Regions from separate parts of the Neomoorella humiferrea genome, predicted to be linked through region 4. Evidence: riboswitches for the same ligand, from Rfam matches in the RefSeq annotation. Region 4 holds a riboswitch; each other region holds the start of a gene.
What was found. Region 4 has a riboswitch for cobalamin ahead of MHFGQ_RS00945 (ECF transporter S component). Riboswitches for the same ligand answer to the same signal wherever they lie in the genome.

Region 1 (7,845 bases), 920 kb from region 4:
GTAATACGGACTTTGCTGGGTTTGGGGGAAAGTCGGGCGGACATAATCATCTGGAACATACGCCTGCCGCGGGTGCTGGCGGCCTTCACTGCTGGCGTGGGTCTTTCCGTGGCGGGATGTGTAATGCAGAACATCCTCCGCAACCCCCTGGCTTCCCCCTTCACCCTGGGCGTTTCCCAGGGTGCGGCATGCGGCGCTGCCCTGGCCATCGTTGCCCTGGGGGCGGGAAGCACCCAGCGCACTGTGGCCGACGCGGTGCTTATTAACAATCCTTATGTGGTGACGTTTTCCGCCTTTTTAGGGGCCATGGCCGCGACCTTAGTGATTATATTCTTGGCCTCGCAAAAAGGCTTTTCTCCCGAAGCCATGGTTTTGAGCGGGGTGGCCCTGGGATCCCTGTTTTCCGCCGCGACTATTATCATCCAATATTTTGCCAGCGATGTGCAGGTAGCGGCCATTGTTTTCTGGACCTTCGGCGACATTGGTCGGGCTTCCTGGCGGGATTTAGAAATTATGGTTTTGGTTATTGCCGTCGCCTTCCTTTATTTCATGGCCAACAGGTGGAACTACAACGCCCTGGACGGCGGCGAGGAAACAGCCAAAGGCCTGGGTGTGAACGTAGAAAAGGTTAGGCTTTTGGGGATGTTTACAGCCTCGTTGATAACGGCCGCCATTGTTTCTTTCCTGGGTATCATTGGGTTTATCGGCCTGGTAGGACCGCACCTGATGCGGCGGTTAATAGGCGGCGATCATCGCTTTTTAATCCCGGCGGCAGGGGTTATGGGAGGGCTTCTGCTTCTGGCCGCTGATACCGTTGGTCGGACCGTTATCGCCCCGGTCGTCCTCCCCGTAGGAGCCATAACCTCCTTTATGGGAGCGCCCATGTTTTTATATCTCCTTGCCAGGGGGGGTAGAAGACGATGATTATTGAGGTAGACGGCGTGGAATTCAGCTATAACGGTCACCCTGTGTTAAGGAATGTTAAGTTTTCCGTGGCCCCGGGAGAGTTTCTGGCCGTTTTGGGTAACAACGGCGCCGGGAAGTCCACCCTCATCAAATGCCTGAATAAAATTTTGCAACCCCGGCGGGGAACGGTTTTAATCGATAAAGAAAACGTTCTGCAACTCCACCGACAGGAAGTGGCGCGGAAAATCGGTTATGTTCCCCAGAGGAGCGAAGGCGGCAGGGTCACCGTTTTTGATGCCGTCCTTTTAGGCCGGAAACCCCACATTAAGTGGGACGTCTCCGTTGATGACTTAAATATCGTGGAACGGGTTTTAGCGCTTCTGAACCTCAAAGGACTTGCCCTGCGTTATATTGACGAGTTGAGCGGCGGCGAGCTGCAAAAGGTGGTCATTGCCCGCGCCCTGGCCCAGGAACCGCGGGTCCTTCTTCTCGATGAGCCTACCAGTAATTTAGATTTAAGAAACCAGCTGGAGGTCCTGCGGATCGTAAAAAGGGTTGTGCACGAGCAAGACTTGGCGGCGGTGGTAGTGATGCACGATCTTAATTTAGCTTTACGCTTTGCCGATAAGTTTCTTTTTTTAAAAGACTATACGGTTTTTGCCTGCGGCGGGATGGAGATAATGACACCGGAAAATATCGCCGGCGTTTATGGCATACCGGTAACGATAGCCAAGGTGCAAAACATACCGGTAGTCGTACCTGGATTAAATTGAAACCTCGGAGGATCACCTCCGGGGTTTTTAACTATTGAGGCAGTATTTTATTATTGACATTTGGCCATAATAGATTTATACTAATAATGAACATAGGTCCGAAAGGAGGTGTTAAAATGCCACGTGGTGACAGGACCGGCCCATGGGGTCTTGGACCGCGCACCGGCCGCGGTGCCGGTTACTGCAGCGGCTTTCCCGTACCCGGTTTTATGAACCCCGCCTTTGGCTTCGGTCGGGGTCTGGGACGGGGCCGGGGTCTGGGCCTTGGATGGGGTCGCCGCCTGGCCTGGGGTTTTTTCCCATCGTTTTATGGCTATTACCCCGGTGCCTTTTGGGGCGCGTCCTTTCCCGGCGCCGTACCTCCCGGGGGCGCGGCGCCTGATGCGGAATTTTTAAAGCAACAGGCGGCCGTGTTGGAAAGCCAGCTCAAAATGGTCAAAGAGCAGCTGAAGGCCTTACAGCGGGAAGACCGGGGTGGTGATGAAGCGGGCGACGCCTCAGAGGAGGACCTGTAGGTAAACCCTAATTGCGGGGCCGGGTCATATTTTTCTCCCCGGCCTTTTTGTTTTTATTGACATAAGACCAAAATAGCTTTATAATAAAATGGACGAATGACCGCAACAGAAAGGGGCGAAATGAATGAAAGTGGCCGTTACGGCCCAGGGTAAAGATGGAGCGGCAGCGGTAGATCCCCGTTTCGGGCGCTGCCAGTATTTCGTGATTGCCGACTTGGATAAAAACACCATAGAGGTCGTGGCCAACGACAATGTCGGCGCCGGCGGGGGTGCGGGAGTGGCAACGGCCCAGACCCTGGTAAACCGGGGTGTGGAAGTTGTCCTAACCGGAAACGTCGGGCCCAATGCCCTCCGGGTTCTCCAGGGGGCGGGGATTAAGGTTTACTCAACAACGGCGCCTACGGTCCAGGCGGCGCTGGAACAGTGGCAGGCCGGAAAGGCCACCCCTGTATCTCAGCCTAACGTAGGTCCTCATTCTGGTATGGGTCGAGGAGGTAATCGTTAAGTGAAGATCGCCGTAGCAACCGAGGGAACAATGGTTGCCGAGCATTTCGGTCATTGCTCCCAGTACAGCCTTTTTACCGTGAAAGACGGGAAAGTCATCGGCAGGGAAGTTATCGCCAATCCCGGACATCAACCGGGGTTTTTACCCAATTACCTGGCCGATCTAGGGGTCAACTGCGTTATCGTGGGCGGTATCGGCGCCCGCGCCGTCGAATTGTTCGGCGAGCGGGGCATAGAAGTAATTAGCGGCGCTTACGGACCGGTAGAGGCGGCGGTGCATGCCTACCTTGCCGGCAGCCTCAAAAGCAGCGGCGGTACCTGCAGCCATGACCACGGCGGTCATGAGGGCTGCGGTGGCCATTAATAAATGGAGGGAGAAAAAGATGGCGGTCAGGGTTGATGAGGAAAAATGCACCGGTTGCGGCAGCTGCGTGGACGTTTGCCCGGTGGAGGCCATTACCGTGGATGGAGTAGCGGTTGTCAATGCCGATGAATGCCTGGAATGCGGCACCTGTGTTGAAGAATGTCCCAACGGAGCTTTAAGCCTTGATTAAAGCGTGGTGAAGGAAATGATTGTTACGGTGGCCAGCGGCAAGGGGGGGACGGGGAAGACTACCATCGTCACCAACCTGGCCCTGGCCCTGGCCAAAAAAATGCCGGTTCAGGTCCTAGACTGCGATGTGGAAGAACCCAATGCCCACCTTTTCTTAAAGCCTGAATTTCAGGAAGAAAGGGAAGTGACTCTGCCGGTCCCAGAAGTGGATGAAACTAAATGTACCGCCTGCGGCCGGTGCAGTGAAGTGTGCGCTTTTCATGCCTTGGCCGTTGCTGGAGGTAGGGTGCTTGTTTTTCCGGAGATGTGTCACGGCTGCGGCGGCTGTTCTCTAGTCTGCCCGGCCGGGGCGATAAGGGAAAAGCCGTACCGTATCGGTGTGGTGGCCAGGGGGCAGGCCGGGAATATCGATTTTGTCCACGGCAGGATCGATATTGGCATGCCCATGGCACCGCCGGTGATAAGGGCCGTAAAAAAACTTTCCCGAAGGGAAGGCCTTACCTTAATCGACGCTCCGCCGGGCACCTCGTGCCCGGTGGTTGCCGCCGTAAAGGGTAGCGACTTCTGCCTGCTGGTCACCGAGCCCACTCCCTTCGGCCTAAACGATCTCCGCCTTGCCGTGGGGATGGTGCGGGAACTGGGAGTGCCCTGCGCCGTGGTCATCAACCGTTCCACCCTGGGGGATCAGCGGGTGGAGCGTTACTGCCTGCGGGAAGGCATCCCCATTCTGCTAAAAATACCCTTTGATAAGGAATATGCCGCCACTTATGCCCGGGGAAGATGCCTGGTGGAAGATTATCCCCACTGGGTACCGTCCTTTATCGGCCTCTGGCAGGAGGTAGAGAGGCTGGTGTCACAGCGTGCAAGAGCTGCTGGTAATTAGCGGTAAGGGGGGCACGGGAAAAACAACTGTTACCGCTGCCCTGGCCGCCCTGGCGGAAGATAAGGTTCTGGCCGACTGCGATGTCGACGCTGCCGACCTGCATTTGCTTCTGCGGCCAGAGGTGGAAAGTGTAAATGAATTTTACGGATCCAAAAAGGCGGTTATCAACCCGAAATTTTGCAACCTTTGCGGCCGCTGCTTGGAAGCATGCCGTTTTGATGCCGTTTTGCAGGTAGTGTCGGAGAAAGCTGACGGGAAGGCCCGTTCGGACAGAGGGTCTTTCTATATCGATTCTCTGGCATGCGAAGGCTGTGGGGTATGTGCCCTTGTGTGCCCGACGGGAGCCGTGACCATGGAACCCAATCTTGCCGGCTACTGGTATATCTCGGAAACGCCTTACGGCTCCCTGGTCCATGCTCAGCTAGGTCTGGCTGAGGAAAATTCCGGCAAGCTGGTAACAAAGGTGCGTCAGGAAGCGCGGCGGCTGGGGGAGGAAAATAACGCCCGGCTGATTATTACCGACGGCCCGCCGGGCATCGGCTGTCCTGTTATTTCTTCGCTGACTGGCGTTACCCTGGCTCTGGTGGTGACGGAGCCAACGGCGGCTGGCCGGCACGACCTGGAACGGGTGGTAAAGCTTGCCGACCATTTCCACGTGCCGGTATCCGTTTGCATCAATAAGTATGATCTCGCACCGGAAAAAAGCAGGGAAATCGAGGCTTATTGTTATGAAACAGGGCTTAGCGTCGCCGGCAAAATACCCTATGATATCGATGTGGTCAGGGCCCTGGTAAACGGCGTTCCCCTTACGTCCTGCTCCCGGGGGGCGGCGGCCAAGGCGGTACAGGCCATGTGGGATAGCCTTCTGGTCCGGTTGGAAAAAATAGGAAATCAATAACCGGACGGGATTTTTAAATAAAACGGACCTATGCAATTTAAAAACATTGGCCGGGAGGATTCCGGCTTTTTTTGTAGAAGGATTAATTTAAATAACAGCAGGCATCAAGGGAAGCCGGTGTAAAACCGGCGCGGTCGCGCCACTGTAAGGGGGAGTGACCCCACATCAGGCCACTGGGTTTTGCCCTGGGAAGGCGTGGGGAAACGGTGAACCCGAGCCAGGAGACCTGGTGCCTGTCTTAGCAGCTGGTGCTCCCTACGCAGGATGGGGAAACAGCATGAACCCTGTTCTAGTTGGAGCAGGGTTTTATTTTTGAACAGGATAGGTGACCGGCCCCGAGGGGCCGGCTTAAATGCTGCCAACCGGCCCGGCAAGTGATTTCCAATAAGGCAAAACGACTGGAAGTTCACGATGCGCTGGGACTGTTATGGACGGCCTATTCTAACCCACCCGGGGAGTATGTAGGAAGGTGTTGGAAAAGGCCGTTTTGTTTTTAGATGTTATTAGGTATTATAAGCACTGGTGATAAAATTATCTGGTGGTATAGAGAGAACCTGAATAGTACCGGGCCCATCTGACAGGGATATCGGCCAGCTTTTAAGCCGGGTAAACAAATGGTACAATACCACTAAAGGAAATGTCCCGGGAGGGATGAACATGGCCGTTAACGAGGTTAAATTTACTTACGAGGACTATTGCCAGCTACCGGAGGACAAAAGGTATGAGCTCATCGGGGGGAAGCTGTATATGGTGCCGGCACCAAGTGTCATCCACCAGATGGTTTCCGGGAACCTGGAGTTTATTTTACGCCAGCATGTGGAAGAGCAAAAGATAGGGATAATTCTCCACTCACCTATTGATGTTTATTTAACACCGGAAGATGTCGTCCAGCCGGATATCATTTTTATCAGCAACGAAAGACGGGCCATCATCACTGAAGCCAATATCAAAGGCGGGCCGGACCTGGTAATTGAAATTCTCTCCCCTTCTACCGCTGAGCGGGATCAAGTAATCAAGAAAAAGTTATATGCCGCCCACCAGGTGCGGGAGATATGGTTTGTCCACCCTGTGGCCCAGACCATAGAAGTTTGTGCTTTTACTCCCGAAGGGGAGAAAAAAGATCTCTACACCCGGCGGGGAAAGGACCCTTTCGTTTCGACAGTTTTACCCAAGTTGGACTTAGATTTAGACCGGGTTTTTTAAAGTTTAAATATTTTAGCCGGACGGGCGGGTGGCGTTGAGTGTTTTTAGGGACTTCTGGTTGACATAAGTCCAGATTAAAGTTATCATATGAAACAGTTAAAGTTGAAAGCGGGGGAATAATATGCCGAGGCCGCCCAAGTGCCGGCGCGTGGAATTTTTACCCGGAGTTACCTATTTTAAACCGGCTGCCGTGCCTTTACGCCAGCTGGAAGAAGTCGTTTTGGCAGTAGAAGAACTGGAGGCAATACGCCTGAAAGATATAGAAGGGCTGGAGCAGGAAGAATGCGCCGCCAGGATGGGGGTTTCACGGCCGACCTTTTTCCGCATCCTCGGCGCGGCCCGCAGCAAGGTGGCCGACGCCTTAATTAACGGCAAGGCCATACGTATTGAAGGGGGAATATATCACCTGGTCGGCGCCAGGGCGCGCTGTGAAGAGTGCGGCCATGAATGGGAACTGGAAAAGGAACATAATGTTGAAACCTGTCCCCGTTGCGGCAGCAAAGAAGTTTTTGCAGGGCCGAAGCCGGGACATGGACGCTGCCGGCGGCACGGTTGGGAATAAGTTACGGGCGGCATTACTGGCCGCCCGTTTTAAGATCTTCCCCGGCAGTTTTGCGGATTATATTATCAAGCTGGCTTGTCGTCAAATTCGGCGTACCGGCATTGATGCGGGGGAGATATAACGGGTTAGTTTTTCTGGTAATGGCACCGGGACGGGTGGTAAAGATAAACTTAAAACCCGTTTCAGCCGCAACTTTGATTGATAAACTACCGGCGGCTCCAAAGGGCAATGCCAACGCCACGGCCGGATAATGTAGGTTGGCCTCAATTAGTTCCCGTGAATGCTGTAAATCCCTGCGGACCATCTCTTGAAATTCATTTGTATTTTGTCCTTTTAAAGGTCCGTTAAGGATGGGGCCGGTATGACCGTTGGCGAGGAGGGCATAGTCATGTAAATTATATGTATGAGATTGGGTTATAAACCCGGCAGAGGCCATTTCCGCGGCCTGTTGCCAGTTATAATGTTGGAGATTGCCCAGCTTTTGCCCCATATAGCCGACGATGGCGAAGGATAATGCAGGCATGTGCCTGGCCTTTAGTTCAGGTAATGCATATCGGTAGACGCTTTCGTAACCGTCATCGAAGGTAATGAGCACGGCGTTGTTGGGAATAGGTTTTCCGTTGAGGAAAGCCTCCATTTCCTGAAGGCCGACGGCTCTGTATCCTGCAGCCCGGAGCATATCCAGATGGTGCCGGAAGCGTTGGGGAGATATAACCAGCCCGGGAATTTCGTGCTCATCAATATGATGATAAATCAGGGCGACAACCTTGTCGGCAAAAATTTTTTTTCTAGGGTTATCGTTTTCTACCTCCTGAACAGGCGTGACGGCGGCTTCTTTAATTGTTGCAGTTTCGTTTTTAGCTTTTGTATCCGTTGTTTGTGCAAGGCTGTGTTGAGGCAACAGCGGCCTGCGATGAATCAAACTAAATAATAATAAAAAAACAAGAAATACAATCAGGGAGGTAGCGACGATATTCTTCTTCACATAAAAACCTCCTACATTCTTTCTTTATCTTTTACAATGAATTTTCTTCCCTCAACCGACGTC
Region 2 (7,845 bases), 1.0 Mb from region 4:
GCGGCAGCCGATACCGGCGCTGATTACCCGGGGCCGCCAGTAGACCCACTGCGGCCCCGGCAGGGGCAGACGCCGCCACGTTACCAAAATCCCGGCTTCGGCCACACCTTCGGGAAAGCAGTTCTCCAGGGGTCGCGGTCTTAAATCCCGCAAGGCTCTCTCCACGGTCTTGAGCAAAGGCCTTTCCACCAGCACCTCCACCGGCACGCCGTTGACCAGGGCCGCCATCACTCTGCTAAAGGCGGCCGCCGGCCGGACATCCATGTTCAAATCGCGGGCTACCAGATCTAGGGGCGGAAGCCCCTGCACCTCGCTGGCGGTAGTAATGACCGCCCGGCCGTTCAGGACAGCCGCCACCCGGCGGGCCAGAGCGTTGGCTCCCCCAAGGTGGCCGGAAAGGAGGCTGACGGCATGTTGTCCCGCCACGTCCACCACGACCACCGCCGGGTCTGTCTTTTTTGAAACAAGGTGGGGGCTCAGCGCCCGCACGGCAATTCCTACGGCCATAACCATAATAAGTGAGGGGTAGCGGTGAAAAATTTGACCCAGGAACTGGGATAGAGGCCCGGCATAGCTTTTGATATTGAGTGTATTTCCATCCAATCTTCCTGCCGGTAAGCTCAGATCGGCGGGGATAAAGACGGTAATCTTCCCCGGCAAAGCCTGGGCCAGCCGCAGGGCCGTCTCATATCCGGGCCGGGTCAGGGTGACGATGGCTACTTCCCCGCCTTCATCCACCGGATTTCTCCCCCTTACGGTAGCCGTGGCTGAAGTTCGGATTGTAGAGGCAGGAGCGCCGGTAAGGGCCGGACAGGAAATCACCTACCAGAAGGAGGGCCGTCCGCTCGATGCCTGCTTCCCGGCTTTTAGCGGCGATATTCCCCAGGGTACCGTAGATAACTCTTTCTTCCGGCCAGGAAGCCTTGTAGACTACTGCCGCCGGAGTCTCGTTCCCGTACCCCAAGGCCAGCTCGGCCGTCGCCGCCTCCAGGTCCCGGCTGCTGAGGAAAAGGCACAGGCTGGCGCGGTGACGACTTAAATCGGGCAGGTTTTCCCCAGCGGGCACCGGGGTACGGCCGGTCCGGCGGGTAAGGATCACAGTCTGACTGACGCCGGGCAGGGTGAACTCCCTTTTGACGGCCGCCGCCGCTGCCGCAAAGGAACTGACGCCGGGCACGATCTCATAGGGGATACCCAGGCTTTCCAGGGCGTCCATTTGCTCCTGGATGGCACCGTACAGGGAAGGATCACCCGTGTGCAGGCGGACAACCCTTTTGCCTTCGCTCACCGCCTCCCGGATAATGGCCAAGACTTCTTCCAGGGTTAGGGAGGCGCTGTTATAAAGCCTTGCTTCCGGCCGCGCGTATTTTAAAATTTCCGGGTTAACCAAAGAACCGGCATAGATAACTACGTCGGCTTCTTCCAGGAGGCGGCGCCCCTTTACGGTAATGAGCTCCGGGTCTCCCGGACCGGCTCCGACAAAGTAAACCTTCATTGTTCAACCGCTCCTCCGAAAATAACTATGAGGCACCCACCGCCCTTTTTACTATAATCAATGACAAGTAATCCTGTTTTTTCCCTTTTTCCGCTGTAATATCCCGGCTGTAGCTTTCTCCGGGGCACCCGCAGCGGCTGGCTAGATAAGCCTGCCCAGCAACCCCTGGCCCAGCAACCCCTGCTTCTTCAAGCACAGAAACGATGGCGTCGTAACGCCGGGCGACCTTCATCAGGACGAGGTTGGGGAAAAGGGTTAAATATTCCTTCAAAACGGCAGGGTCTTTTAAAGCCGGGATAATGGCCAGGGGCTCGTCCCCTACCGCCAGAGGAACATTCAGTCTGGCGGCCGCCGCGGCAAAGGAGGTGATACCGGGCACGGTTACGATTTGCAAATCAGGTTTGAGCCTTTGCAGACGCTCCATTAAATAGCTGTAGGTACTGTAAAGAGAAGCATCCCCCAGGGTCAGAAAGGCCACGTCCCTACCGGCAACGAGGACGGTCAGCAGTTCAGCCGCCGCTGCATCCCATGCCCTCTCCAGGTAATCCCGGTCCCGGGTCATAGGCATAAAAAGATTCATTATTTCCTGGTCGGGCCTGGTAAAAGGGCGAACCACCTGGAGGGCCAGGCTTTCCTCGCCGCGCTGAGATACGGGTACCGCCAGAACCGGCACCTGTTCTAAAATGGCTTTCGCCTTCAAGGTCAAAAGTTCCGGGTCCCCCGGGCCGACCCCGAGGCCGTATAGGGTTCCACTCACCGCTCCTGCCTCCTATTCCTCATGCCCCAGCTGTATTGTCAGCTGCACGATATATACGGGGTTCAAAGGCCGCCAGATGTGGTAACGGCCGACCATTTCCAAGCGGGCCAGGTTCACGGCCAGGGCTTCCACCTGGTAACCCCTGCTGCGGCCCCAGGACAGGACCGTCCCCAGGGTTTCCACGGTAATGGCGTTGACAACGATAATGCCCCCCGGCCGCAAAACTTGATGGCAGTCTGCCAGAATATCTTCCAGATGCCCGCCGCTGCCACCGATGAACACCCGGTCCGGCGGCGGCAAACCCTTTAAGGCCGCCGGCGCCATACCGGTTATGACCCTGACGTTTTTGAGGCCGAAACGCCGAGCATTCTCCCGGACCAGGGTGCAGGCTTCCGGGTTGCCGTCCACGGCCAGGACTTCTGCCGGCGCCACCAGCCGGGCCGCCTCCACTGCCAGGCTCCCCGTACCCGAACCAATATCGTAAACCGTCATCCCCGGACCCAGCCGGGCTTTGGCCAGGGTCAAGACCCTGATTTCTTCTTTGGTCATTGGGACCCGGCTGCGACTGAAGCAGTTGTCGGGTATACCCGGGGTAGAATAAGGCCAATCAATCAGGTTCACAGCCGGCTATCACCACCCCTGGGCCGAGAAAATCACTGCGGGCCAGCTCGGCCGCCGTCAGCCAGGCCGTTTGCTCTCCGTCGCCGCCCAGTTCGATACCTACCCATACCATCAGGCCTTCGAGGCCGTGGTCGACTAAATATCTTCCTATAACCGGGGGGGTGTTGGCACCGCCGGTAAGAATAGCCAGTCGCACCTGGGCGGACTTCAACCGCGGCAAATAAGGCTCAAGAACCTCCAACGAACGGCCGTGACAGCTTAAAAAAACGACGTCTTCCCATCCGCAGGCCAGACGGGCGAAGGCAAGTTGTATGGAACTGATACCGGGAATAACGTTAATTTTTTCTCCCGGGAACTGTCTTTTTACCCAGGGGAGAAGGCTGAATAGGCCGGGGTCCCCAGAAACAAGTACAGCCGTGGGTCGCCCGCGAATCTTAAGAAGAAAATCGCGCAGTCTTTCTAGATCCCCAGTAATCAGCATTTTTTCGCATTCTAAATCGGCAAAAAGATCGAGGGCCTTTCGGCCGCCGATAAGAACCTCGGCCGCCGCCGCCGCCCTCCGTGCCGCCGGCGTTACATATTCCCCACTACCGGGGCCCACCCCTATTACCGTCAGCCAACTGTCTTTAAACACCTTGACGCAATTCCTCCATCATTTGGCGGGCCGTTGCGTCCGCGCCTATAAGATCACCCTGCAGGCTGAGGAAGGCAGTGCCGACAGCTAATTCCTTTCGGACAAAGGTTAAAGCCCTATGGCTCGCCCTTGCCGCCAAATCATCCCAGAAATCCCGCCCCAAACCTGCGGCAGCGATAATTTCTATGGCTCCTTCGACCGTTGTTGCCTGTAAAATCTTGTCTACATAAGTTGAAGAAGCGCCTTTTACAGCGGCCCAAGCGGCCAGGACTTCTTGGCGTCCGTCTGCCATTCGGCTATGGGTATAAAAAATACCCCCGGCTATTTTAATGAGCTTGCCGGCATGACCCCAAAGAAGCACTCCCCTGACTTTTCGTTCGACACAGGCCTCCAGCATATACCCGATGAAATTGCTCGTAAGAACTACCGCCCCGGGGGGCAGTTGATATTTCTCTTCGGCATAACGCTGCCCCAAACGGCCCGGAGTCAATATGAGGGTATTATAACCGGCGGCCAGGGCGACGTCTATCTGTGGCACAAGGGAGGCACGGTAGGCTTCTACGGACATGGGTTCGACAATACCGGTGGTACCCAGGATGGAAAGCCCGCCTTCGATTCCCAGGCGGGGATTGAGGGTACGCCGCGCCAGTTCCTCACCGCCGGGAATACTGATTTCCAGTTCCATCCCCCCTCCAGGGGGAATAAGATCGGCGACTGCCGCGGCGATCATTCGCCGGGGCACGGGGTTAATGGCCGGTTCACCCGGAGGTATGGCTAAACCCGGTAGTGTCACCCTCCCTACCCCGGAACCGCCGCGCAGTATTAAACCTTTCGGACATAGGCGAGCGCAAACGTGGATGGCGACACCATTGGTAACATCGGGATCGTCGCCGGCGTCTTTGATTACCACGGCTTCCGCCCGGTCCGCTTCCCGCCGGACGGTGACCGGTAGGGTCACCGTATCACCCGCCGGCAGGGTTAATGTAACTTCTTGGACCAAGCGCCTTTGGTATAAAGCCATAGCGGCCGCCCTGGCGGCGGCGGCAGCACAGGTGCCGGTGGTATAGCCCCGACGCAACTTTTCAGGCAAAAATAGTTCCTCCCCATTTTTTGCGATATTTTTCGAGAAGTCTTATTCAGATAAAAGGTCTTTTAAGATAAGGGGCAAACCGGCCATCACCAGATATACCCTATCGGCCCGGGAGGCGATTTCCTGGTTGGCCAGACCCAGGAGATCGCGAAAAAGCCTTCCCAGGGGATATGGGGGAACAAGGCCGAGGCCCGTTTCTTCGGTAACGATAATCACCCGCGCCGGAACCTCCCAGGCTGTCACGACGAGTTTCCGTACCAAGTTCATAATATTTTCAATTACGACATCATGGTCTTCCCCTCCGTCTGACGCCCCACCCTGCTGCAAGCCGCCCAAAAGGTTGTTAATCCACATACCCATGCTATCCAAGAGGATGGTGTCGGCGCGTTTACCCTCCCGGGCCATGGCTTCGGTGACGGCCAGGGGGGCTTCCACCGTCAGCCACCCGGGGGGGCGCCGGCGCCGGTGGGCCGCCACCCGGGCCGCCATTTCATCATCCCCTATTACAGCAGTGGCCAGGTAAACCACCCGTCCTCCCCCGGCGGCAGCCAGCTCCTCGGCCAACCGGCTTTTACCGCTTCTAGCTCCTCCGGTGACCATGATCAACGGCCCGCGTTCCATGTAAAACCTCCTAAAAGAAAAACTCCAGCCCCCACGAAGAGCTGGAGTCGTAATCTATACCCATAGGCCCCTTGACGCGAGGGTTTAATGAACAGGCAGGTTTCCTGGCTCCGGCTCCTTGCCCTGCTTCGCCTTCCCGGTACAGATACCAGTGGCTTTGAAGCGGGCTCCCCGGTTACAGTGGCGCGACCGCTCAGGATTTTCACCTGATTCCCTTTTAACCTTTTCGGCACCTGTCCCTTATTAAATTAATAAGTTAACTATAGTATAAACTTTGGCTACCTTTTCCGTCAAGGCCTGGGTAAAGGAAGGCCCTGCAATTTACCGGCCAAAAGGGCCAGCTCTTTATTCTTTTCCCAGAGCAACCGGGCATAACGGCGGTTGCGCACCTTAAGACTTTCCTTTTCCTGAAGCAGACGGTTGATCATTTCCCATTTCTCGTTCTCGCTCTTTTCCACCAGATGCATCAATACCCGGCGACTGATGCGTAGCTGTTCCACCTTGTCCTCCAGCTCTTGAATCCGCCGGTAAAGGGCGCCCGGATCGCCGTCGATCAACGCCCTCACCCCCTAGCTTTAAGGTTTTCTAAAATATATGCCCGGAAATCAAACCTTAGTCGTTCGCTCTTTTATCTTTTTCGCCCGTGCCTGCAGTTCCTCAACTTTTGCCATACTCACACAACAAGCACCCAGATCGCCGTGGCTTTCGTCAACTATGCCATGAAAATCCGATCCGCCGGTAACCACCAAATCAAACCTTGCTGCCAGTTCCAGGTAATGTCTGGTAACACCGGCGCTATGATAGGGGTAATAGACTTCGATACCTTGCAGACCTGCGGCCACAAGGTCGGGAATGAGGGGGTCGGCCTGGCTCAAGCCGGGATGGGCCAGAACAGGAACGCCGCCGGCCTTTAATATCACCTCTACCGCCCGGACAGGCGCGACTTTGGCCCGCGGTACGTAAGCCGGGCGACCCCGCGCCAGGAGAGTCTTAAAGGCAGTTTTGAGGTTGGGGAAATAGCCCCGGCGCACCAGGGCGGCCGCAATGTGGGGCCGTCCCACCGCCTCACCTTGAGCTTCCCGCTGCACCTCGCCCAAGTTAACGTTGTAACCCAGTTCCTGTAACCTTGTTACAATCCTGGCAACGCGCCTGCTGCGCTCCCGCCGCATTGCCTCTAAGAAACCCAGCAGGTTTCCTTCAAGCCAATCGAGGTAATATCCCAGGATATGGATCTCCTTTTCTTCCCATTCGGTACTCAGCTCGACGCCGGGCACCACCGTAATGCCGTAACTATTGCCAGCGGCCAGGGCACCTTCCAGGCCGGTCACCGTATCGTGGTCGGTAACGCCGATGGCCGCCAGCCCCTTTTCCTTGGCAAGCCTTATTAGTTCTTCTGGTGTAAACCGTCCGTCGGAGGCCGTAGTATGGCTATGTAAATCGGCAGCCCGGAAATCAGGATGTACCATAAAGTTGTAACCTCTGAATGGCCTCCGCCCGGCCGGTATCCGGATTGATATCGATTAAAACGGCTTCCAACTGAACGGGGCCGGTGGCAACTTCAAAGCGTACAGGCATTTGGGTGATAAATTTTTTTATGACGATTTCCGTTTTTACTCCCAGGATAGAATCTCTGGGGCCAGTCATACCCACATCGGTAATGTAGGCCGTACCGCCCGGCAGGATACGGGCGTCGGCCGTTTGAATGTGGGTATGGGTGCCGACAACTGCGCTCACCAGGCCATCTAGATACCAACCCATAGCAACCTTTTCCGAAGTTGCTTCGGCATGAAAATCCACCAAGATCATCCTGGTTGTGGCCCTGATTTCCTCCGCCAGAAGACGCGCCAAGCGGAAGGGACATTCCAGGGTAGATAAAAATATCCGTCCTGAGAGATTAATTATACCTACCTGAAGGTCTTCCTTAACCCGTATGATCGTATATCCCCGGCCCGGTGTACCGTCGGGATAATTGGCCGGTCGAAGGATCCGCGCCTCCTCTTCTAAAAGGTTTTCAGCCTCGCGTTTGTCCCATACATGGTTACCCATTGTTAAAACGTGAATACCTCTATTAAATAATTCAGCGGCAACAGGTGGGGTTATGCCGTTGCCGCCGGCGGCGTTTTCCCCGTTAGCCACTACCAAATCGGGCCGGTATTCATGAAGCAGATAAGGTAGAAGTTCCTGTACCGCTTTCCGTCCCGGCCGCCCAACGATGTCGCCGATCATTAAAACCCGCAACAATAAGGCTCCCCTCGAATGACCTTAAAAATATTATGCGATGCGGATTTATTTATTAAACACCATGACCCTTCCTTCTTCCCGAAAGGCGATAAGCCGTCGTTCCGGCACGGTGCCCCGGACGCTTTCCAGCATCCGGTCAATCAGCTCCTCCTGGATCATAAGCTCTTCTTCCATAATATTGTCGTTGTTCTCCGCCACAAGGGTTGAGTTAAAACCTTCCCGTACCAAAGCAATGATGAGGTCAATCTCATCACGGGATAGGGTAGCTACATCACGCTGTACCTCTAGAGAAGTAAGCTGGTCGTAAGGTGTATATTTAAGGTCGATTATCCGTGCTTCTCTATTTTCGAGATAATTATATACCTCAAGGGATTTGCGGAATTTCT
Region 3 (7,845 bases), 1.1 Mb from region 4:
TGCGGGTGAGGGCGAGCAGCAGGCCCAGGACAATGGCCGCCGGCAGGACTAGCGGCGGATAAATGGCCAGGGTTGTCCCCAGGCTGGTGGCCAGGCCTTTGCCGCCTTGAAATTGCCAGTAGAAGGGCCAGTTGTGCCCGGCCACGGCCGCCAGGGCCATGAGGACGGCCAGCTCTATACCACCCCATTTTCTTCCCATGGCCGCCAGCAGGTAACCCTTCGCCGTATCCCAGAGGAAGGTCGTTATACCTGCCGTCACGCTTAAGTTGCGGAGGACGTTCATGGTACCGGCGTTGCCGCTGCCCACCCGGCGCACATCCACCCGGTGCCAGAGGCGGGCGGCGATATGCCCACCTGCCAAGGACCCGCCCAGGTAGGCCAGCAGGGTGCCTATGGCAGCCTTTATCCAAGGCAACAAAACTGGTTACCCCCCCTGTAGTTAAGCTACATTTTATTTAACTATAATTCCAAAAACGGAGAAGGAGCGGAGATGATCCGGGGATGGTCCGTGTTTCCTACTTAAGTCAGATTTAACCGCGCCGGTTTAATCGTTTTTTGTCATGCCGCCGCAATGTTCGTGTCGCCGGCAGAGGATGAAAATGCCCCCCTACTGACCTCCGGCTGGCAAACAGCATAGGATATATGGAACGGTGCGGTGAAAGGGGGGAATGCAGATGGAAGATCTCAGCCGCTTCTTCACTGTTATTGGCGCGGTCTTTGCGGCGGCCAAAGGTATTACCGACCAGGTCAAGGCCCGCTGGCCCTGGCTGGGGGAGCCGAGGGATGACCCCCAGGCGGAAAAACAGCGGGAGCTATGGGTAATTATATTTAACGCCGTTATCGCCGCCCTCCTGGCCGGCATGGCATCGATTGATGTCTTTGCCCTGCTGGGACTGAATGCCTTTACCGGGTTGAAGGCTGCTTATCCTGGTCTTTATTCATTGATTAATATGGTGGCTGTAGGCCTGATGTCTACCTTTGGCAGTCCCTTCCTCCATGAGATCCTGTCGATCCTGATTGAATTCAAGGAAAATATTCGCTTGCGCAACCAGATGGCCACCTTACAGCTCCTGCCGGCGAAAAAAATCAGAACGCCCAGGGATGAAAATGATGAAAACTGTTTTACGAACCGGGCCGTGGACCAACTCAAATGGCCAGTTTAGACCTGGAACGATAAGGAATGAGGCCCAGGAGCTCTTCTTTATTTTTGGGGACTGGCGCCGTTGCCGGCAGCCAGCCTTTATTTTTCAGGTCTTCGTAGACCTCCAGCAGCCAGGGCCGGGCCAGATCAGCAGTTTCCAGGAGGGTGGCATCGCTAAAGATTTCGGCCGGCGTCCCGGCACCGATTACCTGGCCGCGGGCCAGGACGTAGATATAGTCGGCCCAGGTATAGGCTATGTCTACATCATGGGTGGATAAAATAATCGTCTTTCCCTGGCTGCTGATATCTGCCAGCAAGGCCATGACCTCCCGGGTTGAGCGCGGGTCCAGGTAGGCCGTCGGCTCATCAAAGATGATCAGCCGGGGTTCCATGGCCAGGACGCTGGCAATGGCCACCCGCTTTTTCTGGCCGTAGCTTAAAAAATGCGTCGGCTTATCCTGGAGGTCGGCGATACCCGTTACCGCCATGGCGGCTTCAACCCTTTGCCCTACCTCTTCCCTGCCCAGGCCCAGGTTTAATGGTCCAAAAGAAATTTCCTGGCGGACGCTGGCCGAAAAGAGCATGCTGTCGGGGTCTTGAAAGACGATGCCCACCTGCCGGCGTAAATCTGTTAATGCTTTATGGCTGTAATTAATCCTGACTCCGGCAAAGTAGATACACCCCTCCTGGGGCCTTAAGATGCCGTTAAAATGAAGGAAAAGGGTTGACTTGCCAGCACCATTGGGACCCAGGACGGCAATCTTCTTGCCTTCAGGGATGCTCAAGGTAACATGCTGCAGGGCCCGGGTACCGTCAGGGTAAGTAAAGGAAACCCTCTCTGCTTCTAAAAGGGCGGCCAAAAGGTCCACCTCCGGTAGTCGGCATTGATTGGGGACATAAAAGGTACGTGGAGGAGCCGGTCTGCAGATGGCCGGTATTATGTACGCAGCATTAAAATAACTAAAGCCAGGTCAAAGATGACGGCCAGGCATAAAAAGGGCCAGGAGAAAGGATATACAGCCTCCAGCACGCGCAGCTCTTCATCGTAGCCCCGGGCCGTCAGGGCGGTAAATAATTCCTGGGAGCGGCGGTAAGTCTTGATAAAAAGGTTGGCCGCCAGATGGCCCAGGGAATGATAGGAAGTGCGCAGGGAGGCATAGCCCAGGCGGGAAGCCTGGGCGGTATAAATGTCGTTGACGGTCGCCAGCAGGACAAAAATAAAGCGGTAGGTCAGGCTGATTAAATCCACCAGCAGGGCCGGGAGGCGCAGTTGCCTGAGGACGGTAAGGATATCTACCATGGGAGTTGTTAGGGAAAGGAAATAAAGGCAGGCAGTAGCCCCCAGGGACTTGAGAAAAATTTTCCCGGCCAGGTGCATGCCGGCTGGGGTAACACCCAGGGTCCACTCCAGGAGGGTCACACCCTTAAGACCGGCCTGGGGCTGGTTGGAAATGGTGAGGGCGATCATGGCCACCCCCGCGACTAAAAAAGAAAAGGGCACCAGGATAAGCTGCAGGTAAAAACGGGCCGGGATGCCGGCGACCCCAATGGTAGCCCCGGCCATCAGGGCTATGATGATGGCTGGGATTAAAGGCTGGGGCGCCACCAGGGCGATCAGGAGGGTTACCAGGGCAAAGGCTACTTTTTCGCCCGGGTGGACGTTCTTTAACCGGTTGCTATAGGCATACTGGTCAATGCTGAACATTTACTTCTGCTCCCGCTGTTTCTTTCCTTTGCTGTAACCCAGGAAGTAGCAAACAATACCGCTGCCGATGGCAGCCTGGGCGGCAAAGAGAAAGGTTTCCACTTCCCCACTGGGCGGTTCCCAGACGGGTTTAAACCAGGGATCATAATCAGGCCGGATTTGGCTAATGGCCTCTTCCGCTTGATCATCAGCACCGGCAAACTCCCCGCTGCGGTGCATGAAGAGGGGGGCTGCTGCCAGGAGAATAACGATTAGGAGCAAGAAAAGATTTTTCTGGACGCTGCTCATTATTTACGCACCTCCAGTTTACTACCGCCAGCCGCCAGGGTTTTGTCGTCTAAAATAGACAGTTCCTGCAGTTCGTTTTTATTATAGGCGGTCAGCAAATTAAAAACGACGACCGTTAAGATACCTTCGCTGACAGCCAGGGGTAGCTGGGTCACGGCAAAAATGCCCATAAATTTTAGCATAGACGCCAGTACCCCGCCGGGCTGGGCCGGGAAGGCCAGGGCCAACTGCAGGGAAGTGGTGACATAGGTCATCAGGTCCCCCAGGGTGGCGGCCAGGAAGACGGCCAGGGGAATTGAGCCGTTGAGCCTTCGCACCAGGCGGTAAAAACCGTAGGCTACAAAAGGACCCACCACGGCCATGGAAAAGGTGTTAGCTCCCAGGGTGCTTAAGCCGCCGTGGGCCAGCAAAAGGGCCTGGAAGAGGAGGACGATACCCCCCAGGATACTCATGGCTGCCGGGCCAAAGAGGATGGCCCCCAGACCAACCCCGGTGGGATGGGAACAGCTACCGGTTACTGAAGGGATTTTCAGGGCCGACAGGACAAAGGTATAGGCGCCGGCCAGGCCCAGGAGCATTTTCAGGCCGGGATTGCTTTTTACAGTTTGCTGGATGGACCGCAGGCCCCAAAGCCAGAAGGGCAACACGACGATATACCAGGCAGCGGCCCAGTTAAAAGGGAGAAATCCTTCGGCGATGTGCATGGCGTAGGCCGGCCGGTTGAGAACGGCCATGGTCAACAGGAAAAATATAAATATTATGGATGTACGCCGGAACACCATATGTACCTCCTTCGGATGCTATTTTCGAGGTATTAAGCGTTTTAATAGAAGAATGGCTTCCTCAATCGTGGCAACAGAATACAGATACCGAATGGAAGGTCGCTTAATTAACACCACCGGAATTTTCAGGGCCAAAGCGGCGGCAATTTTAGCTTCCGTACCGCCGGCGGGTCCGGCATCCCGGGTGACGACAACACCGGCCTTATATGCCTTAAACATGACCTTATTCATTTCTTTGGAAAAAGGCCCCTGCATAGCAATAATGTCCCGGGGTGTCAACCCCAGATCTTGGCACTTTTTAATTACCCTGTGTTCAGGCAACACCCTGACCACGATACGTTTATCTTTAAACAGGGGATTGTTAACGAATACTTCGAGGTTGTTGGTGCCTGTAGTTAAAAATATTGTGTCTCCTAGGTCGGCGGCAGCCCGGGCGGCTTCTTCCCAAGTCGTAACCTGGTGAATAAGGCTATCGCGGGGCAATTCCGTTTCCGGGCGTAAAAAACGCAGGTAAGGTATGGAATTTTGCCGGCACCAGGCCTCTAAGGCTAGGGAAAACCTGCCGGGATAAGGAAGGGTGGCGTCTATCACCGCTTCCGGTTGCCGACCGCCTTCCAGGGCGGCTAAATTGCCTTCCGTTAAGGGGACGGTTAAAATAAAAGTCGCCCCATCCTCCCGGGCCAACTGTTCGCCGTAGGTGCTGTCGGTCCAGGTAGCAACCTCATAGCCTTCCTGCCGCAGGCTACGTATTAATTGCCTTCCCTCGCCGGTACTACCCACTACTAAAATCAAAAAGCGGTATCCTCCCCGTAACAATTTAAATCCCCGGCTTTTTGCCGGGGAAGCCGTGGTGCCGCAAAAACAGGCGTGCCTAAAGAAACCACCTCCCCGGGTTCTCACCCTGGTGGATGGAGAACAGGCTTGCCTGTTGGCCGGGCATCATCGGTTGCGGCAAGTTCCCGCCTTCCGCGGCGTTTTGCCCAACCTCTCCCCTGCCGGCGGCGAAATTTAAGCCCGATCTTCTCGAGACCGCGCACCTTTCCCTATGTAATTTTAAACCCTCTGCTCCTACATCAGCAGAGGGTATGCTTGCCGTAAGTCCGGCCAACCACCCCCTATCCATCGTAGGGGTCAAGGTTTCCCCGGCAACCGGTATCCTGACTCGGGATCATAGCTACCGCACCGCCTTCCCAGGTGTCCCCAGTGGCCTGATGGTGTTTCGCTCCTCCTTACAGTGGCGGGACCGTGTCAGCTTTACACTGACTTCCCGGATTTGCCGGAGGCAATATTCAGTTTAGTTTATTTTAGCATAATCCAAAGGTTATGTCTACGGCTTTTTACCGCCCTTTGCGGTATGCTATGCCAGTCCTGCCCTACGGGCGACGCGTTGGACGGCCTCGTTGGCCTTTTTTCTCACTTCGTCGGCAGCAATTGTTTTCAATTGCCTGTTCTCCATGACTATTTTGCCGTCAACCATGGTCAGAGTGACATCCGTACCCCTGGCCTGGTAGACGAGCTGGGTGTAGACGTCGACGCCATCCTGGGGCTGGGTATGGAAACCCTCAAGGGAAACCAGGGCCAGGTCGGCTTTTTTGCCTACTTCCAGGCTGCCGATTTCCTTTTCCATACCTAAAGCCCGGGCCCCGCCCAGAGTGGCCATTTCAAAGACCAGTGGTGCCGGCATGGCAGTGGGCCCGTGAAGGGGTTTCTGGATTAAGGCCGCCAGCCGCATTTCCATAAAGGCGTCCAGGTTGTTGTTGCAGGGTGCGCCGTCGGCGGCCAGGGACACTACCGTTCCCCGGCTCAACAGATCCGGTACCGGGCAGATACCGGAAGCCATCTTTAAGTTAGAAGAAGGACAGTGGACCACTTTCGTCCCGGTACGGGCCAGGATCTCCTTCTCTTCTTCACTGAGCCAGATACAGTGGACCAGGATGAGGTCGGGGCCGGTGAGGCCGATATCGTCCAGGTAAAGGACGTTGCGCCGGCTGTAAAGTTCTTCTACCAGGGCACACTCGCCCCTGTTTTCGGAAGCGTGGGTGTGGATTTTAACTCCGTAGCGGCGGGCGAGATCCCTGACTGTCAATAATAACTCTTCAGTGCAGGAGACTACAAAGCGGGGCGCAAAGGCGTACCGGATGCGGCCGTTATCGTAGCCGTGCCATTTCTCTAGCAGTTCGACGCTTTCTTTAAGGGAAGCCGCCGTTGTTTCTTTAAGGCTTTCCGGGACGTCCTCGCCAAAGTCCATCATTACCTTGCCGGTAAGGGCGCGAATCCCGCTTTTGGCGATAGCTTCAATGGCCGCGTCGGTATGATGGACGGTTTCCATATCGACGATTGTCGTGGTGCCGCTTAAGAAAAGTTCACCGATACCCAGCAGGGCGGAATAATAAAGGGAATCGGCGTCGTGGGCGCCTTCCAGGGGCCAGATCCGCAGGCGCAACCAGTCCAGAAGTTCCATGTCGTCGGCGCGACCGCGGAAAAGGGACTGGCAGAGGTGGATATGGGGCTGGATGAGGCCGGGGATGACCAGGTGACCTGCGGCGTCGATAACCCGGTCGGCAGTGGCCGGAGTATTGCCCATGGCGGCGATGCGATCGCCTTCAATATAGATATCTCCCTGGAAAACTTCCCTCTGGGGATTCATTGTAACTAACGTACCGTTCTTAATTAAGATACTCATTTCTTTCCTCCTTCTTTTTCCCGCAAGGCAGCCAGGATTCTTTCCGGGGTAACCGGCAGCTCCCTAATGCGCACCCCTACGGCATTGTATATGGCGTTGATGATGGCGGGCGCGGTGGGGATGGTGGCGGGCTCACCTACCCCTTTAGCGCCGTAGGGACCGGTAGGTTCATTGCTTTCTATAATCAAGGGCTGGATCTCGGGCATATCCAGGACGGTCGGAATGAGATAAGTGGAAAAAGAATTGTTGACGATGCGGCCCTGTTGCAGGTGCACCTTTTCCATAAGGGCCATGCCCAGTCCCTGGGCGATGCCGCCTTCAATCTGTCCTTCTACCCCGAGGCGATTTACGGCCCGGCCGACGTCATGGGCGGCTATCAGCTTTAAAACCCGTACTTCCCCTGTTTCCGTATCCACTTCTACTTCCGCAATCTGCGTGGCAAAAGCGTAGGGCCAGTAGGGTGCCCCCTGGCCAGTTTCCGGGTCCACGGCCGTGGTGTGGGTGATGAAGGTTCCCTGGCCTACCAGGCGGCAACCGGCCAGGCGCGCCCGGGCGGCGGCCTCGGAATAGGATATCTGTTTCTGGGGATAACCTTTGACGTAAATTATACCTTCCCGGGCCGTCAGGCCGGCAACGGTATTGACCCCTAAGAGGAGGCGGGTATGTTCAAACAGGACCTCCCTGGCCTGGCGGCAGGCCATTTTAACGGCGTTGCCCGAGGCATAGGTCTGACGGGTAGCAGCCGTCGTGCCGGCGTCGGGAGTGGTATCGGTATCGGCGGTAATCACCGTTACCCATTCATAGGGTATTCCCAGTTCCTCGGCGGCAATCTGGGCCAGAATGGTACTGGACCCCTGGCCGCAGTCCACCGCGCCGCTGCGCACCGTGGCCGTGCCGTCGTCATGAATCTCCACAGTGGCCGTGGAAACGTCGGGAAAACCGTTGCCGTATCCCGTTCCGTAAAAAATACAGGCCATGCCGGTGCCGCGCTTTTTACTCATCCTCCATCCCTCCCGGTATTAATTCAGCCGGAGACCAACCGGCAGCCCTGGCTGCCTGAAGCATGGTTGCGGTTAAACCGACGCTGCTTTCCAGGACCTGGCCCGTCGCGGTGACATCCCCCTGGCGGAAGGCATTGAGCCAGCGGAAGGTAAAGGGATGAATGCCCAGGCGTTCGGCCAATTCATCCATCTGGCTTTCATATGCCAGGGGCGGTTGGGTGGCGCCGAAGCCGCGCATGGCGCCG
Region 4 (7,845 bases):
CCGGCTCACCACACCGGTCACACCCCGGGCCTTGGCTATCGCCTCCCGGGCTGCTTCCACTTCGGCAGGGTCGTCGGTGCGGCCCTTCAAAACCACCGTGCCGTGGCCGTCGACGCTCTCCGCGCCGATATGGCGCAGGTCGACACGCGGGTCCTGGGCCAGCTCCTCATTGACTTCCATGGTCACGTCTTCACCCCGGATAGCGCCGTCGGTACTGATGGCCACGGCATTGGCCACGCCTTTTACTCCCGGAACCTGCCGCACCAGCCTTTCGGCCCGCTCTTTCTCCTTCAGAGTATCGACGATTCCCTGGAGCTGGACCTCCCCCGCCACCACGTCGGCGTTGAGGCCGTAACCGCGCAGGTCCTTGTCCTCGCGCAAAATCTGCCGCACCTTTTCCCGTAAAGAAACATCGTCCATCATGCCCACTCCCTTGCTGTCAGTCACATCTAGTATACCCCGGCAACAGCAAGTTCATGGGTAGAAGCCGCCATTTAGAGCGCTTCCGCACCCCGCTCACCGGTGCGGATTCTCATCGCATCTGCAACGGGGCAGATAAAAATTTTGCCGTCGCCGATGTTGCCGGTACGGGCCTCGCGGGCGATAATAGCCACCACATCGTCAACGTATCTATCTTCCAGGACGATCTCCACCTTGACCTTGGGCAAGAGGTCGATGGTATAAGCCGTGCCCCGGTAGACCTCGGTTTTGCCCTTCTGCTGGCCGCAGCCTAGGGTGTGGGTTACGGTCATACCATGGATGCCGTAGCGACCCAGGGCTTCCTTGACGGCCTCGAATTTTTCCGGCCGGATAATGGCCTCGATTTTATACACAAGCTCAACCCCCGTTCCATTTAAAGCCATAATTTAACCGCCTCTCTGCTGCCGCGGTGACCAGTTAAGTCTATTTTAGCCTGTACCAGCAGGAGCCGTCAAAAGTTTTTAGCTTGACGCGGCATGGAGCTTGAGGTAAAATAAATTATAAATTTGCTTCGTGGTTACAAGGGTGTAACCAGTGTGTCGCCAAAGAAGGCACAGGAGATAACCTGTCTCCTGTGCCTTCTTTATTTCAGAATGAAGGAGGGCAATGGTATTGAAGCAAAGGAATGTCAGCAACGTAAGGGGCAGGTCAAACATCCTGCTCCGGCCTGTAGTAACAGCACTTTTACTATTATTATTCCTGGCCGCCGAGACCGTCCTGGCCCGGCCGGCGCTGGCGGCAGCCGGGAACGCGGTTGATACCGGCGATACCGCTTTTCTCTTAGTAGCCAGCGCCCTGGTCATGTTGATGACCCCTGGCCTGGCCTTCTTTTACGGCGGTATGGTCCGCCAGAAAAACGTCTTGGGTGTCATCATGCAGTGCCTGGCCGCCATGGCCCTTATTTCCGTCCAGTGGGTCCTGTGGGGCTATTCCCTGGCCTTCGGTCCCGACCACCTCCACCTGCTGGGGGGGCTGGACTGGGCGGGGTTCCGGGGCGTCGGCCTGGAACCCAATCCCCTTTACGCCGCCACCATCCCCCACCAGGTATTTGCCATGTTCCAGCTCATGTTCGCAATAATCACCCCGGCCCTGATAACCGGTGCCTTTGCCGAGCGCATGCGCTTCCCGGCCTTCCTGCTCTTTACGTTAATGTGGGCTACCCTGGTCTATGACCCCCTGGCCCACTGGGTGTGGGGCGCGGGGGGCTGGCTGCGGGAACTCGGCGCCCTGGACTTTGCCGGCGGCACAGTGGTGCATATCAGCGCCGGCGTGGCCGGGCTGATCTGCGCCCTGGTCCTGGGACGCCGGCGGGATTACGGCCGGATCCCCCTGCCGCCCCACAACCTCCCCATGACTGTTCTGGGCGCCGCGCTGTTATGGTTCGGCTGGTTCGGTTTTAATGCCGGCAGCGCCCTGGGGGCCAACGGTCTGGCCGGTAACGCCTTTGTCACGACCAATACGGCTGCCGGGGCCGCCATCCTGGGCTGGCTGGCGGTAGAGTGGCTGCTCCACGGCAAACCCACCGCCCTGGGAGCGGCCAGTGGCGCGGTAGCAGGCCTGGTCTCCATCACCCCGGCGGCCGGTTTCGTCACTCCCCCGGCGGCCCTGGTAATAGGTGCTATCGGCGGCGCCCTTTGTTGCCTGTCAGTGGCCGTGGCCAAGGTCAAACTGGGCTACGACGATTCCCTGGACGCCTTTGGCTGCCACGGCGTCGGCGGCACCTGGGGGGCCGTTGCCACCGGCATCTTTGCCACCAAAGCCGTGAACCCCGCCGGGGCCGACGGCCTGCTATACGGCAACGCCCATTTGCTGGGGGTACAGGTGGTAGGCGTAGCGGCGGCCTGGATCTTTACCGCCGCAGTGACCTACGGCATTCTCAAGGTCGTCTCCCTGCTGACACCTTTACGGGTCACAGCCGAGGAAGAGGAAGCCGGCCTGGATCTATCCCAGCACGGCGAAAGCGCCTATCCCGACACCGGCCTGGCAGCCCTGGATGTGGCACAAGGTAAAAGGGTTACCGCCCCGGGAGAGCTGGCGGTAAATTGGATGGCGAGTCAGGGTAACCCGGCCGGAGCCGGCCTTTTCCGTCAGGAATAAACGGACAACATAGCGTCGCGGCCCGGTAATCGAACACAGTGCGGCTACCTCCCCCGGGAAGTCTTTCCCGGGTTTACTTTCGGAAACAGGTCTTGCCAAAAGCACGGTGGTAGATTATATTAATAATTGACAACCATATATGAAAAAATGGACAGGTGCCCCCGGGAGGGGGAGAATAGGGAAGTCCGGTAACCGCCTTTTCAGGCGGCGATCCGGCGCGGTCCCGCCACTGTGAGCGTGGAGTTGGCGATATAACGCCACTGGGATAGTTCCCGGGAAGGCATCGCCAAACGAGGAAGCGCGAGCCAGGAGACCTGCCTGTCCATACGACCTCTCACCTTCGCCAGGAAAGGGGAGAAGCAACCGGGGATGATGGCAAAGTCCCCAGCCGAAGACGGCTGGGGACTTTTTTGTTACGGGTGGCCCGGCCCCTTTTCGCCCCTGACAAAGTCTTCTTTAGAAAGGAGAAGCAAACATGGCAAAACCGGAACTTTCCTCCCCGGCCGTTAAGGCAAGCCGCTGGACGGCCAGACGCCTGGCGACCCTGGCCATGCTCATCGCCCTGTCAACTGTGGGCGCCAATCTAAAAATACCCAGCATCACCGGCACCCCGGCCTTCGATTCTTTTCCCGGCTTTCTCGGAGCCCTCATCCTGGGTCCCGCCGACGGGGCTCTCATAGCTTCCCTGGGGCACCTGCTCACCGCCTTTACCGCCGGGTTCCCCCTCACCCTGCCCCTCCACCTGGTAATCGCCGCCGGCATGGCCGCCGTCGTCGCCCTTTTTGCCCTCTTCTACCCCTTTTCCCCCTGGCTGGGGATCGCAGCGGGAATAGCCCTCAACGGCCTGTTACTCCCGGCGCTGTTTATCCCCCTGCCGGGGTTCGGCAAAGCATTCTTCCTGGCCATGGTGGTGCCCTTATTGATCGCTTCCGCCCTGAACATCGTCCTGGCCGCGACAGCCTTCACCAGCCTGCGCCGGGTATTTCCCACCAGCTATGCCGCCGGCCGGGGGAAAGGTGAAGGTAAATGACCCCGCCCGCCCTTTTCCCCCGCCGCTACCGGGATTTGACCATCCTGGACCTGGAGGCGCAAAGATCCCTGGTGATCGCCTGCGATTCCGCCGGCGCCATCGGCCCCAAGGAAGCCGACGTGGTGCGAGTGCCGGGATACGTCCTGGGCCGCTTCACCGCCAGGGTAGCCTTGATGGAAGTCCTGGCGGTAGGCGCCTGGCCGGTCTGCATCGTCAACACCCTCTGCGTGGAACCGGAACCTGCAGGCGCGGCCATCCGGGAGGGGGTGGCCGACGAGGTCCGCTCGCTGGGTATCGACCCGGAGAAGGCCCTCACCGGCAGCAGTGAAAAAAACGTCCCCACTATCCAGTCGGGGATAGGGATCACCGTCATCGGCCTGGCGACTACCGCAGAGCTGCTAATAGGGCGCCTGGCCGCCGGCGACGCCCTGGCCCTTTTCGGGCGGCCCAAGGTCGGAACCGAGGTCTTCCTCGACGATCCGGAAATCGCAGACCTGCAAACCGTGCGCTTGCTCCTCGACCAGCCGGGCATCCGGGAAATCGTTCCCGCCGGTTCCAGGGGCATCCTGGCCGAGGCCCGGGATCTGGCCGCTTTATACAGGCTGCAGATCAACTGGCGGCCGGGCTTATCGGAGCTGGACTTGCACAAATCGGCCGGCCCCGCCACCTGCATCCTCGCCGCCGGCGAGCGGCCCGCCCTAGAGGCTGCAGGGCTCCGGGCGGGAAAACCCTTCTGCCTCCTGGGGACCCTGGAAAAACAGTCCCCTGGCGGTGGAAATAAATAAATTGCCCGTTACAGCAAAAGAGAAAGCACCCGCTGCGCGCGAGTGCTTGTAAGGGTCTACCCTGCCCCGGATTAAGCCGCTTTCTCCAGGACAATTTTGCCGTCCCGGGCGACGGCCCGGACTTTGTCGCCGGGAGCAATTTTCCCGGCCAGCATCTCGTCGGAGAGCTGATCCTCGATGAGGGTTTGAATGGCACGGCGCAGGGGCCGGGCGCCAAAGGCTTCATCGAAGCCTTCTTTAATAAGGATTTCCTTGGCTTCGTCGGTCACTTCCACCGTCAGCTTGTTGTCTTCCAGGCGCCGGTTGAGGTCGGCCAGCATCAAATCGACGATCTTCCTGATATCTTCCTTGGAAAGGGCGTGGAAGACGATTATTTCGTCGATGCGGTTTAAGAACTCGGGCCGGAAGGTCCGCCGCAGTTCTTCCATGATGTGCTTTTTCATTTTTTCATAAGACTCGGCGGCCACTTCGCTGGTGGAAGCCTTAAAGCCCAGGCTTTCCCTCTTGATGGTCCCGGCGCCGATGTTGGAGGTCATGATAATTACCGTGTTGCGGAAATCCACGGTGCGACCCTTGGCGTCCGTAAGCCTGCCGTCGTCCAGCACCTGGAGCAGCACGTTAAAGATGTCCGGGTGGGCCTTTTCAATCTCGTCAAAGAGCACGACGCTGTAGGGCCGGCGTCGGACGGCCTCCGTCAACTGACCGCTCTCTTCATAACCGACGTAGCCGGGCGGGGCGCCGACAAGCCGCGATACGGTGTGCTTCTCCATGTACTCCGACATGTCGAAGCGGATCATGGCGTCTTCGTCCCCAAAGAGGGCCTCGGCCAGGGCGCGGGCCAGCTCGGTCTTACCCACACCCGTTGGTCCCAGGAAGATGAAGGAACCGATGGGCCGCTTGGGGTCTTTAAGCCCCGCCCGGGCACGGCGCACGGCCCGGGCCACAGCGCGGACGGCCTCATCCTGGCCGATAACCCGCTGGTGCAGGATTTCTTCTAGACGAAGGAGCCGCTCGCTCTCCTCCTGGGCCAGCTGGGTGACGGGGATGCCCGTCCAGCTGGAAACGATTTGGGCGATGTCCTCCGCCGTCACCACGGATTTTTCTAGCCCTTTTTCCTTCTGCCACTCGCCTTTTTTGGCCTCTAATTCTTCCTTAATCTTCTTTTCTTCATCCCGCAAGGCCGCCGCCTTTTCAAATTCCTGGGCGTGAACGGCCGCCGCCTTTTCCTTCTCGAGTTCTTCCAGGCGCGCTTCCAGTTTTTTGACGTCGTCCGGCGCCGTATAGACCTTAAGACGCACCCGGGAAGCGGCCTCGTCTACCAAATCGATGGCCTTGTCCGGCAGGTAGCGGTCGGTGATATAGCGGTCGGAAAGCCGCGCCGCCGCCTCCAGGGCCTCGTCGGAAATCTTCACCCGGTGATGGGCTTCATAACGATCCCGCAGGCCCTTCAAAATGGCAATGGTTTCTTCAACCGTGGGCTCGCCGACCATCACCGCCTGGAAGCGTCGTTCCAGGGCGGCGTCCTTCTCAATGTGCTTGCGGTACTCGTCAATGGTCGTGGCGCCGATGGTCTGCAGCTCGCCCCGGGCCAGGGCGGGTTTTAAAATATTCGCGGCGTCAATCGCCCCTTCGGCGGCACCGGCGCCGATCAAGGTATGCAGCTCGTCAATAAAGAGGATGACGTTGCCGGCGGCCCGCACTTCGTCCATAACCCTTTTGAAGCGCTCTTCAAATTCGCCCCGGTACTTGGTGCCGGCCACCATACCGGACATATCCAGGGCCACCACCCTTTTGTCCCGCAGGACTTCCGGCACCTGGTTCTGAACGATCCTCTGGGCCAGACCTTCGACGATGGCGGTTTTGCCAACCCCGGGATCACCGATTAAAACAGGATTGTTTTTCGTACGACGGCTCAAAATCTGGATGACGCGCTCGATTTCCTTTTCCCTGCCGATTACCGGATCAAGTTTATCCTCCCGGGCCAGGCGGGTAAGGTCCCGGCTGAACTGGTCCAGAGTGGGCGTCTGGCCCGCCCGCACCGGACCCTTGGCCGCGGCCGGCGCCCCTCCCGGCTGGAAACCGACCCCGCCGGGAAAACCGCCCATACCGAAAGGCAGGTTGCCGAAAACCATGGTCCAGCCGCCGGCCTGGGGCTGTCCCCCGGCACCCCCCAGCAGGGCCATAACCTGCTGGCGAATTTTATCGGCACTCAATCCCAGGCCGCTCAAGACCTGGGCTGCCAGGCCCTCGCCTTCTTCTAGCAGACCTAAGAGGATATGTTCCGTGCCTACATAGTTTACACCCTGACGCCTTGCTTCTTCATTGGCCAGCTCCAGAACCCTCTTGGCCCGAGGCGTCAGGCCGATTTCGCTTGCGCCCGGAGTATCTCCAGGACGGATAATTTTTCGCACCTCGTCGCGGACGGCCCTGACATCAACTCCCAAACTGGCCAGAGCCCGGGCGGCGACGCTATCACCTTCCCTTAAAATGCCCAGCAAGATATGTTCCGTGCCGACGGCCGGATGGCGCAAAGCCTTGGCTTCTTCCTGGGCCAGGCGCAAGGCCCGATTGGCCCTTTCCGTAAAACGAGGAGACATTGTTTCATCCACCTCCTGTCGATTTTTAACCTGCTAAAAGTTCACGAACCATGGCTGCACGGTGCACGTCACGTTCAAAGGGCGTCATCTCCCTGCCGGCGGCAAACTGGAGATAAGCCGGCTGGATGCGCACCATGAGCTGGTTGATCAACCGCTGATCGATGCCGCGTAAAATTTTCATTTCCACACCCAGACGCACGTCGGAAAGGAGCTGCAGGGCTTCCTGGGAACTCAAAATACGGGCATTGGTAAGGAGCCCGTACGCCCGGCCAACACGATCTTCCAGCTGCCACCGGCTCTGCTTGCGCAGTAGTTCCCGTGCTTCCCTTTCCTGATCGGCCAGGCGTACCGTGACGGCCGAAAGGTTGTTGATAATTTCTTCTTCCGAACGACCCAGGGTAATCTGGTTAGATACCTGGAATATATTTCCTTGGGCCTCAGTTCCTTCGCCATACAAACCGCGCACGGCAACGCCCACCTTGGTAAGGGCCGTCAGGATTTCCCCTGCCTGCCTGGTGAGCACCAGGGCCGGCAGATGGAGCATCGTAGAAGCCCTTAAACCGGTACCCACATTGGTGGGACAGGCAGTGAGATATCCTTTATCTTGATCAAAGGCATAATCCAATTCGCTTTCCAGGGCATCGTCGGCGGCATCGGCCAGACGCCAGGCCTCATGGAGCATCAAGGCCGGTAAGAGGCACTGCAGGCGCAGGTGATCCTCTTCATTGACCATAATGCTCAAGGCCTCATCATCCCTTAAGACTACGGCTTTTTCTCCTTTTCCTTCCGCCAGATCAGGACTGATGAGGTGTTTCTCCACTAGTATTTGCCGCTCCACCGGCGACAATTCCCTTAA

Region 1: it holds a riboswitch for cobalamin, as region 4 does, so the genes downstream of both, MHFGQ_RS10015 (Uma2 family endonuclease) here and MHFGQ_RS00945 (ECF transporter S component) in region 4, are expected to answer to the same signal.
Region 2: it holds a riboswitch for cobalamin, as region 4 does, so the genes downstream of both, cobU (bifunctional adenosylcobinamide kinase/adenosylcobinamide-phosphate guanylyltransferase) here and MHFGQ_RS00945 (ECF transporter S component) in region 4, are expected to answer to the same signal.
Region 3: it holds a riboswitch for cobalamin, as region 4 does, so the genes downstream of both, cobK (precorrin-6A reductase) here and MHFGQ_RS00945 (ECF transporter S component) in region 4, are expected to answer to the same signal.

What each region holds. Positions count from the first base shown of each region.
Region 1 is NZ_CP136419.1:1,913,544-1,921,388, reverse strand. It holds gene MHFGQ_RS10055 (FecCD family ABC transporter permease) at 1-924, shown strand, start outside; gene MHFGQ_RS10050 (ABC transporter ATP-binding protein) at 921-1,679, shown strand; gene MHFGQ_RS10045 (DUF5320 domain-containing protein) at 1,796-2,194, shown strand; gene MHFGQ_RS10040 (NifB/NifX family molybdenum-iron cluster-binding protein) at 2,319-2,699, shown strand; gene MHFGQ_RS10035 (NifB/NifX family molybdenum-iron cluster-binding protein) at 2,700-3,062, shown strand; gene MHFGQ_RS10030 (4Fe-4S binding protein) at 3,082-3,252, shown strand; gene MHFGQ_RS10025 (ATP-binding protein) at 3,268-4,134, shown strand; gene MHFGQ_RS10020 (ATP-binding protein) at 4,112-5,032, shown strand; cobalamin riboswitch at 5,140-5,260, shown strand; gene MHFGQ_RS10015 (Uma2 family endonuclease) at 5,690-6,235, shown strand; gene MHFGQ_RS10010 (DUF134 domain-containing protein) at 6,357-6,797, shown strand; gene MHFGQ_RS10005 (polysaccharide deacetylase family protein) at 6,811-7,782, opposite strand; gene MHFGQ_RS10000 (DMT family transporter) at 7,814-7,845, opposite strand, start outside.
Region 2 is NZ_CP136419.1:1,162,411-1,170,255, reverse strand. It holds gene MHFGQ_RS06080 (cobalt-precorrin 5A hydrolase) at 1-738, opposite strand, end outside; gene cobM (precorrin-4 C(11)-methyltransferase) at 731-1,495, opposite strand; gene cobI (precorrin-2 C(20)-methyltransferase) at 1,521-2,252, opposite strand; gene cbiT (precorrin-6Y C5,15-methyltransferase (decarboxylating) subunit CbiT) at 2,265-2,873, opposite strand; gene cbiE (precorrin-6y C5,15-methyltransferase (decarboxylating) subunit CbiE) at 2,860-3,507, opposite strand; gene cbiD (cobalt-precorrin-5B (C(1))-methyltransferase CbiD) at 3,500-4,597, opposite strand; gene cobU (bifunctional adenosylcobinamide kinase/adenosylcobinamide-phosphate guanylyltransferase) at 4,640-5,218, opposite strand; cobalamin riboswitch at 5,296-5,470, opposite strand; gene MHFGQ_RS06045 (translation initiation factor 2) at 5,509-5,775, opposite strand; gene MHFGQ_RS06040 (PHP domain-containing protein) at 5,824-6,684, opposite strand; gene MHFGQ_RS06035 (TIGR00282 family metallophosphoesterase) at 6,671-7,456, opposite strand; gene MHFGQ_RS06030 (hypothetical protein) at 7,505-7,845, opposite strand, start outside.
Region 3 is NZ_CP136419.1:1,283,125-1,290,969, forward strand. It holds gene MHFGQ_RS06665 (glycerol-3-phosphate acyltransferase) at 1-418, opposite strand, end outside; gene MHFGQ_RS06670 (hypothetical protein) at 675-1,163, shown strand; gene MHFGQ_RS06675 (energy-coupling factor ABC transporter ATP-binding protein) at 1,147-2,001, opposite strand; gene cbiQ (cobalt ECF transporter T component CbiQ) at 2,079-2,846, opposite strand; gene MHFGQ_RS06685 (energy-coupling factor ABC transporter substrate-binding protein) at 2,847-3,134, opposite strand; gene MHFGQ_RS06690 (energy-coupling factor ABC transporter permease) at 3,134-3,916, opposite strand; gene cobK (precorrin-6A reductase) at 3,935-4,708, opposite strand; gene MHFGQ_RS06700 (hypothetical protein) at 4,767-4,928, shown strand; cobalamin riboswitch at 5,047-5,222, opposite strand; gene MHFGQ_RS06705 (5'-deoxyadenosine deaminase) at 5,274-6,599, opposite strand; gene MHFGQ_RS06710 (xanthine dehydrogenase family protein molybdopterin-binding subunit) at 6,596-7,600, opposite strand; gene MHFGQ_RS06715 (xanthine dehydrogenase family protein molybdopterin-binding subunit) at 7,593-7,845, opposite strand, start outside.
Region 4 is NZ_CP136419.1:163,409-171,253, reverse strand. It holds gene MHFGQ_RS00960 (BON domain-containing protein) at 1-447, opposite strand, end outside; gene MHFGQ_RS00955 (P-II family nitrogen regulator) at 495-833, opposite strand; gene MHFGQ_RS00950 (ammonium transporter) at 1,180-2,577, shown strand; cobalamin riboswitch at 2,714-2,913, shown strand; gene MHFGQ_RS00945 (ECF transporter S component) at 3,053-3,607, shown strand; gene MHFGQ_RS00940 (AIR synthase related protein) at 3,604-4,392, shown strand; gene MHFGQ_RS00935 (ATP-dependent Clp protease ATP-binding subunit) at 4,464-6,989, opposite strand; gene MHFGQ_RS00930 (protein arginine kinase) at 7,015-7,845, opposite strand, start outside.